DNA from 2 places in the Citrobacter sp. GW821-FHT07H02 genome. Region 2 is predicted to be linked to the other one. Evidence: predicted binding sites of a transcription regulator. Region 2 holds the regulator's gene; the other holds the start of a gene.
What was found. Region 2 encodes ArgR, which controls arginine synthesis, uptake and breakdown. Its sites were predicted from a motif close to ANTGAATAAAAATACANT; they were not measured.
Positions count from the first base shown of each region.

Region 1: argC (N-acetyl-gamma-glutamyl-phosphate reductase) is a predicted target of ArgR. The motif match lies at 1,693-1,710, and genes of this name have one in related genera.

Region 1 is NZ_JBWKPZ010000012.1:10,884-15,294, reverse strand. Features, by position in the region: gene ppc (phosphoenolpyruvate carboxylase) at 1-149, opposite strand, end outside; gene argE (acetylornithine deacetylase) at 494-1,645, opposite strand; gene argC (N-acetyl-gamma-glutamyl-phosphate reductase) at 1,824-2,828, shown strand; gene argB (acetylglutamate kinase) at 2,836-3,612, shown strand; gene argH (argininosuccinate lyase) at 3,717-4,411, shown strand, end outside.
Region 2 is NZ_JBWKPZ010000025.1:28,970-33,380, forward strand. Features, by position in the region: gene degS (outer membrane-stress sensor serine endopeptidase DegS) at 1-885, shown strand, start outside; gene mdh (malate dehydrogenase) at 960-1,898, opposite strand; gene argR (transcriptional regulator ArgR) at 2,314-2,784, shown strand; gene yhcN (peroxide/acid stress response protein YhcN) at 3,163-3,426, shown strand; gene yhcN-B (DUF1471 family stress response protein YhcN-B) at 3,526-3,792, shown strand; gene AC07NP_RS19905 (barstar family protein) at 3,855-4,127, opposite strand; gene aaeB (p-hydroxybenzoic acid efflux pump subunit AaeB) at 4,252-4,411, opposite strand, start outside.

The sequences.
Region 1 (4,411 bases), on a different contig from region 2:
TCATTGCCAGCGCGAGAAGATTTCGACAGCTTACGGATTGTTTCTACGCGATCAAGAATGCTCTCTCCCAACGCATCTTTGATGGTTTCTCCCAGCACTTTGCCGAGCATACTGACATTACTACGCAACGCGGAATATTGTTCGTTCATATGACCCCAGACACCCCATCTTTAATTTGATTGCCCTGTATCTTTCACGCCGCAGCGGTGTTGGCTGCGCTCGCCCATCGGGGTCACTGGCTTATGTCAGTTCCCTGAGATGTGCTGGTGCGCGGCCTTGCTGCAATATGGAATCTTTCGGACATTGTTCTTTGTCGTCTTTTATAAAGCCACGTAAAAGACGTGACGTCAATTGCTGCGAAATCGGTTCAGCAAACGAATAAATGGCGGCAATTTACGTTATTTAATTCAGCAAGAATCAGATAAGTATTGCTTATGAAAATGTAAAAATATCGCCTCGCGTATTCCCTTCGGATGGGCGAGGCGAGGGATCGTTAGTGCCAGCAGAAGTGATGTATCACTTGAGTGATTAATTCACGGGTTGGCTTAATGAAGCGTGTTTCCAGATATTCATCCGGCTGATGGGCCTGGTTAATGGAACCCGGTCCGAGCACCAGCGTTGGGCATAGCGTCTGGATAAACGGCGCTTCGGTGCAGTAGTTCACCACGTCCGTTTTCGTCCCCAGCAGCTTTTCGACCACTTCAACCAGTTGATGATTGGGCGGACACTCATAGCCTGGGATGGGCGGGTGCAATTCTGACACCGTCAGGCGACCCGGCCAGCGTTCGCTCACTGGCGCCAGGGCATCATTGAGCAGGCCGTTAAGATCATTCAGCGTCATGCCCGGCAGCGGGCGGATATCCATATGCAGTTCACAACAGGCGCAGATGCGGTTCGCCGCATCACCGCCATGAATATGACCCAGATTTAACGTCGGGTACGGGACGGTAAACGCTTCGTAGTGATAACGTTCTTTCAGGTCGTCGCGCAGTTGCATGATGTGGCCAATAGCGTCATGCATCAGTTCAATCGCATTAACGCCACGCGCCGGATCGCTGGAGTGTCCCGACTGACCCAGAATACGTACCGCGTTTGAAATATGGCCTTTGTGGGCGCGTATCGGTTGCAGCGATGTTGGTTCGCCAATAATCGCGCAGTCCGGGCGCAGAGAGGAGGTCTCTGCAAAATAGCGTGCGCCCGCCATGCTGGTTTCTTCATCGGCGGTCGCCAGAATGTAGAGCGGTTTCTTCAGCTTTGTCACATCCACGTCGCGCAGGGCGTCGAGAATAAACGCGAAGAAACCTTTCATGTCAGCCGTGCCCAGACCGTAGAGCTTATTGTCGTGTTCGGTCAGCGTGAAAGGGTCGCGCGTCCAGCGTCCATCATCAAACGGTACGGTGTCGGTATGCCCGGCCAGCAACAGACCACCCGCACCTTGTCCAATACTTGCGAGCATATTGAATTTATGACGGGTTCCGGGGACGGGCTGAACGTCAACCTGAAAGCCCAAATCCTTAAACCATTCAGCCAGCAGAGTGATTAAAGACGCATTGCTTTGATCCAGTGATTCTTCGGTTGCGCTAATCGATGGTGTGGCAATCAGAGCGCGGTAAATCTCGATAAATGGCGGTAAATCGTTTTTCATTGTTGACACACCTTAGGTCATGATAGTATCAATATTCATGCAGTATTTGTGAATAAAAATACAATAACGTTAAGCGTAATAAAACCCACCAAGTGTAAGGTGAGGTGAAAAACCTTAACCCGGTGAGGAAGATTCCCGTCTTCCCGATCACATAGACGTAAGAAGGTGAACAGCCCCGATGTTGAATACGCTGATTGTGGGTGCCAGTGGTTACGCTGGCGCAGAGCTTGTGACCTATGTAAATCGCCATCCTGATATGACCATAACCGCTTTGACCGTCTCAGCGCAAAGCAATGATGCAGGAAAATTAATCTCTGATTTACATCCGCAGTTAAAGGGCATTGTCGATTTGGCGTTGCAGCCGATGTCTGATATTAGCGAGTTTAGCGCAGGGGTGGATGTGGTGTTCCTCGCCACTGCCCATGAGGTGAGCCACGATCTCGCGCCGCAATTTCTGGCGGCAGGCTGTGTGGTGTTCGACCTCTCCGGTGCGTTCCGCGTTAATGATGGCGCCTTCTACGAGACATATTATGGTTTTACGCATCAGCACCCTGAACTGCTGGAGCAGGCGGTGTACGGTCTGGCTGAGTGGAACGCCGATAAACTGAAAGAGGCAAACCTGATTGCCGTACCGGGGTGTTATCCCACGGCAGCGCAGCTTTCGCTGAAACCACTGATTGATGCCGATCTGCTGGAACTCTCCCAGTGGCCGGTGATCAACGCCACCAGTGGCGTGAGCGGAGCCGGGCGCAAGGCTGCAATCTCGAATAGCTTCTGCGAAGTGAGCCTGCAACCGTACGGCGTGTTTACTCACCGCCATCAGCCGGAAATCGCAACGCATCTGGGGGCAGACGTGATCTTCACGCCGCATCTGGGTAACTTCCCACGGGGCATTCTGGAAACCATTACCTGCCGCCTGAAACCGGGTGTCACGCAGGCTCAGGTAGGGAAGGTATTGCAGCAGGCGTATGGCGATAAACCGCTGGTACGTCTGTATGACAAAGGCGTTCCGGCGCTGAAAAACGTGGTTGGGTTACCGTTCTGCGATATCGGATTCGCAGTACAGGGCGAGCACCTGATTGTTGTGGCAACCGAAGACAACTTATTGAAAGGCGCAGCGGCGCAGGCCATGCAGTGCGCTAACATTCGTTTTGGCTTTGCCGAAACGCAGTCTCTTATTTAAGGGTGCAATGATGAATCCATTGATTATCAAGCTGGGCGGCGTATTACTTGATAGCGAAGAGGCGCTGGAGCGTCTGTTTACCGCGCTGGTGAACTATCGTGAGTCGCATCAGCGTCCGCTGGTCATTGTGCATGGCGGCGGCTGTGTGGTGGATGAGCTGATGAAAGGGCTCAACCTGCCGGTGAAAAAGAAAAACGGCCTGCGTGTGACGCCTGCCGACCAGATCGACATCATTACCGGTGCGCTGGCGGGGACGGCAAACAAAACCCTGCTGGCGTGGGCGAAGAAACATCATATTGCCTCTGTGGGTCTTTATCTTGGCGACGGTGACAGCGTAAAAGTGACTCAGCTCGACGAAGCGTTAGGCCATGTTGGACTGGCGCAGCCGGGTTCGCCTGTGCTGATTAACACCCTGCTGGAAAGTGGTTTTCTGCCGGTGGTTAGCTCAATCGGTGTGACCGAAGAAGGCGAGTTGATGAACGTCAACGCCGATCAGGCGGCGACAGCGCTGGCGGCAACGCTCGGTGCGGATCTCATTCTGCTCTCCGATGTGAGCGGAATTCTCGACGGGAAAGGCCAGCGTATTGCCGAGATGACCGCCGACAAAGCGGAACAACTGATTGAACAGGGCATCATTACTGATGGCATGATTGTGAAGGTAAATGCGGCTCTGGATGCGGCGCGTACGCTGGGCCGTCCGGTGGATATCGCCTCCTGGCGTCATGCGGAACAACTCCCGGCGCTGTTTAATGGTACGCCTATCGGTACGCGTATTCTGGCGTAAGATTCTGTGCCGGATGGCGCTTCGCTTATCCGGCCTACGTGGGCTTGTAGGCCCGGTAAGCGCAGTGCCACCGGGCAAAAATTTGATTATTAAGGAAATTTGTTATGGCACTTTGGGGTGGGCGTTTTACACAGGCAGCGGATCAACGGTTCAAACAGTTCAACGACTCTTTGCGCTTCGACTATCGCCTGGCGGAGCAGGATATCGTCGGCTCTGTGGCCTGGTCCAAAGCGCTGGTAACCGTTGGCGTGTTGACCGCAGACGAGCAGTTGCAGCTTGAAGAAGCACTGAACAATTTGCTGGAAGAGGTACGTCTTGACCCGCAGCAGATCCTGCAAAGCGATGCCGAAGATATTCATAGCTGGGTCGAAGGTAAGCTTATCGACAAGGTCGGCCAGTTAGGCAAAAAGCTGCATACCGGACGTAGCCGCAACGATCAGGTCGCGACCGATCTGAAGCTGTGGTGCAAAGATACCGTCGCGGAGCTGCTGAACGCTACCCGTCAACTGCAAAGTGCGCTGGTGGAAACCGCGCAAAATAACCAGGACGCGGTGATGCCGGGTTATACCCATCTTCAACGCGCGCAGCCAGTCACGTTTGCCCACTGGTGCCTGGCTTACGTTGAAATGCTGGCCCGCGATGAGAGCCGCTTGCAGGATGCGCTTAAGCGTCTGGACGTCAGCCCATTAGGTTGCGGCGCGCTGGCGGGTACTGCTTATGAGATTGACCGTGAACAGCTGGCCGGTTGGCTGGGCTTTGCATCGGCAACCCGTAATAGCCTGGACAGCGTTTCCGATCG
Region 2 (4,411 bases):
TATAACCGCAGTATGAACAGTACGGCGCATAATCAGCTTGAGATCCGCACGCTGGGCTCCGGTGTGATCATGGATCAGCGCGGTTATATCATCACCAACAAGCATGTTATTAACGACGCCGATCAGATAATCGTCGCCCTACAAGATGGACGCGTGTTTGAGGCGCTGCTGGTGGGGTCCGATACGCTGACCGATCTGGCCGTGTTAAAAATTAATGCCGCCGGTGGACTCCCGACGATTCCGATAAACTCGCGCCGTACGCCGCATATTGGCGACGTCGTTCTGGCTATCGGCAACCCGTATAATCTCGGACAAACCATCACCCAGGGGATCATCAGCGCGACCGGTCGTATTGGTCTGAACCCTTCCGGGCGCCAGAATTTTCTACAAACGGACGCCTCCATCAACCACGGTAACTCCGGTGGTGCGCTGATCAACTCGCTGGGTGAGTTGATGGGCATTAACACCTTATCCTTTGATAAAAGTAATGACGGCGAAACGCCGGAAGGCATTGGCTTCGCCATTCCGTTCCAGCTGGCGACCAAAATTATGGATAAACTTATCCGTGATGGTCGTGTGATCCGTGGCTACATCGGTATTGGCGGCCGCGAAATCGCGCCAATGCATGCCCAGGGTGGTGGGATAGACCAAATTCAGGGAATCGTCGTCAACGAGGTCTCACCGGATGGTCCGGCGGCTCAGGCTGGCATTCAGGTCAATGATTTGATCATTTCGGTGAACAATAAGCCTGCCGTTTCCGCGCTGGAAACGATGGACCAGGTCGCTGAAATTCGCCCAGGCTCGGTGATCTCTGTGGTCGTCATGCGGGATGACAAGCAGTTGACGCTGCAGGTTACCATTCAGGAATATCCGGCAACCAACTGAGTATTTCCCGAAGCCAGAGACAAAAAAAACCGGAGTCGCAATGCTCCGGTTTTTTTTCACTGATGGCGGTTCGCTTACTTATTAACGAACTCTTCGCCCAGGGTGATATCTTTCTTCAGCGTATCCAGCATGCCTTCCATCGCATTCTGCTCAAAGGCACTCAGTTTGCCGATAGACTGACGCTCTTCCACACCATTTTTGCCCAGCAGCAGCGGTTGTGAGAAGAAACGCGCATACTGGCCGTCGCCTTCAACGTAAGCACATTCCACAACGCCTTTTTCGCCCTGCAGCGCGCGAACCAGAGACAGACCAAAACGTGCGGCAGCCTGACCCATAGACAGGGTTGCAGATCCGCCACCGGCTTTTGCTTCAACCACTTCAGTACCCGCGTTCTGGATACGTTTGGTCAGGGCAGCGGCCTCTTCCTCGGTGAAGCTAACGCCAGGGATTTGCGACAGCAGTGGCAGAATCGTCACACCAGAGTGTCCGCCAATCACCGGAACTTCAACTTCAGTCGGCAGCTTGCCTTTCAGTTCCGCAACAAAGGTGTTGGAGCGGATGATGTCCAGCGTGGTCACGCCAAACAGTTTGTTCTTGTCGTAAACACCTGCTTTCTTCAGGACTTCTGCAGCGATAGCGACAGTGGTGTTCACCGGGTTGGTGATAATACCCACGCACGCTTTCGGACAGGTTTTCGCAATCTGCTGGACCAGGTTTTTCACGATACCGGCGTTAACGTTAAACAGGTCGGAACGATCCATACCCGGTTTACGCGCCACACCCGCAGAGATCAGAACCACATCCGCACCTTCCAGTGCCGGGGTTGCGTCTTCGCCACAGAAACCTTTGATCTTCACAGCAGTTGGGATATGGCTCAAGTCAGTGGCCACACCTGGAGTCACTGGAGCGATGTCGTACAGGGAGAGTTCTGAACCTGAAGGCAGTTGATTCTTTAACAATAATGCTAGCGCCTGACCGATACCGCCAGCTGCGCCGAGGACTGCAACTTTCATCCTAAACTCCTTATTATATTGATAAGCTAAGTGTTTAATGCTCCGCGGCGGCGACCTTAATTCACAAAATTAATGATTACAATACTCACGTGTCAAGAATGCGGAGTCACGCGAATTTGGCTTTTATGCATTTAATTTACGTAATCCAAAGCCACTGCAGCTGTAGAGCAACTTTTCCACAAGTGCGGACAATATACCCTACTCCCCCCTCAAAACAACATCAATTTGATAACATTTAATTTACTTTTAACCTTATTTGCGAGCCGTGACACAGGCATGTTTCTTGATAACGAAATTTGATAAAATTCCGCTCTTTCATAACATTATTTCAGCCTCGAACAAGGCAGACTGTTTGCATAAAAATTCATCTGTATGCACAATAATGTTGTTTCTACCGCCATATTACGGGTGACTTATGCGAAGCTCGGCAAAACAAGAAGAATTAGTAAAGGCGTTTAAAGCGCTGCTTAAAGAAGAAAAATTCAGCTCACAGGGTGAAATCGTCCTCGCGTTGCAGGATCAGGGCTTTGATAACATCAACCAGTCCAAAGTCTCACGCATGCTGACAAAGTTCGGCGCCGTGCGGACCCGCAACGCAAAAATGGAGATGGTGTACTGCCTCCCGGCAGAGTTGGGTGTCCCCACGACATCCAGCCCGTTAAAGAACCTGGTATTAGATATCGATTTCAATGATGCCGTTGTAGTGATCCATACCAGCCCAGGCGCTGCGCAACTGATCGCACGCCTGCTGGATTCACTGGGCAAAGCGGAAGGTATCCTCGGGACAATTGCGGGCGATGACACCATTTTCACAACCCCTGCTAATGGCTTCTCAGTGAAAGATCTGTACGAAGCGATTCTCGAGCTGTTCGAACAAGAGCTGTAACCTCCTCTCCCCGTCGCCACACACGGCGGGGAAAATCCTGTCTTTCTCCCTGCTTTGCACGCATTTCCACTGCTTTTGATTTAACGAATAGTGCGTTTAATCGCTTAAACACATTCACGCGGTCAATGATAAAGCCAAATATCGCACATTTTGTTAAATTTTATATCTTTATGAATTTATTAGATTTAAATCGAAAACCTCGCCATCAGAAGCATTTTTAATTCCATGTGATTATAAAAACTAAATTTTTTAATACTTAATTACCCACTGAACAATTAGCAAGGTATTAATTAATCGCGTGACTAGTGTATACTTGATTTTGTGATGAGGGTCACGAAACAAAGGACCCCAATAAAAGAATTCGACGAGGTAAATATCATGAAAATCAAAACTACAGTTGCAACGTTAAGTATTCTCTCTGTTCTCTCATTCGGTGCATTTGCCGCAGATTCCATCAATGCCCAGCAGGCGCAAAACCGCGAAGCTATCGGTTCTGTTTCCGTCAGCGCGATCGGCTCTTCACCGATGGACATGCATGAAATGCTGAACAAAAAAGCGGAACAACAAGGCGCCTCAGCGTATCAGATCACCGAAGCACGTAGCGGTAGCCACTGGCACGCCACTGCTGAACTGTACAAATAAGGCTCGCCTGTCATCGCTAATGCAAACAATAACTCGCGGGAATATCGCATAAGAACGCCCTGCAAACCGCTGAGTTAACCGTATTGAGGAATGTAAACTATGAACACTAAATATCTTATCGCTTCACTCGGCCTGGCTTCAGTTCTCTCTTTCGGCGCAAACGCCGCCGTACACCAGGTCAATGCGCAAGAAGCACAAAATCTGCAATCCATGGGCAGTGTCTCTGTTTCTCAGATTGGTAGTTCTCCGATGGATATGCGTCAGGAGCTTGCTGCTAAAGCAGAAAAAGCAGGCGCCAGCAGCTATCGCGTGATTGAACTGAAAGAAGGGTCACAGTGGCACGCCACGGCAGAACTCTACAAATAAACCCTCGTCGTCTAGTCCGACGACTTGCCCCCGCCTGTCGGGGGCTTTTTTATACCTAAGGCTTAGAGCCGAACGTTAAAACGTAACTGTCCTTCCAGCTCTTCTTCTGCTTCATCGAACAGCAAAATCAACGCCCCATAACGTCGGCGCTGCTTTTCAGGTAGATGAACAAACTCTATTTCCAGCGGCAACGGCAATACTTCGCCTATCACTATCTCCCACAGAGAATCCAGATCGCTGATCTGTTCTCTGGCAATACCAAACATCCGCGCAAACTCACGGTAAAAATCACTCTGGTTTTCTATCTCATCAAAATCAAAGGTATAGATATTCATTGCCCGCCACCACCTCCGGTAAGCGCTTTCGCAACCCACCAAACTACCTACCACGACGATTCCTGCACATCGGTTAAGTATAGCCATAAAAAAACCGACGCTTTTGGCGTCGGCTTTTCCGTGTTTAGTTATCCGTGAGGGCATGCTGATATTTATGCAACATGCCAGAGAGTCGTTTTACCGGTTCCGTGACCTGTGGTGGCGCTTCCCAGATGCGCAGTTTTTCCTGATAGATATCGAGTTCCTCAAGGAGTTGTCCGAAGTATCGCCGACGCTTGTCGTCG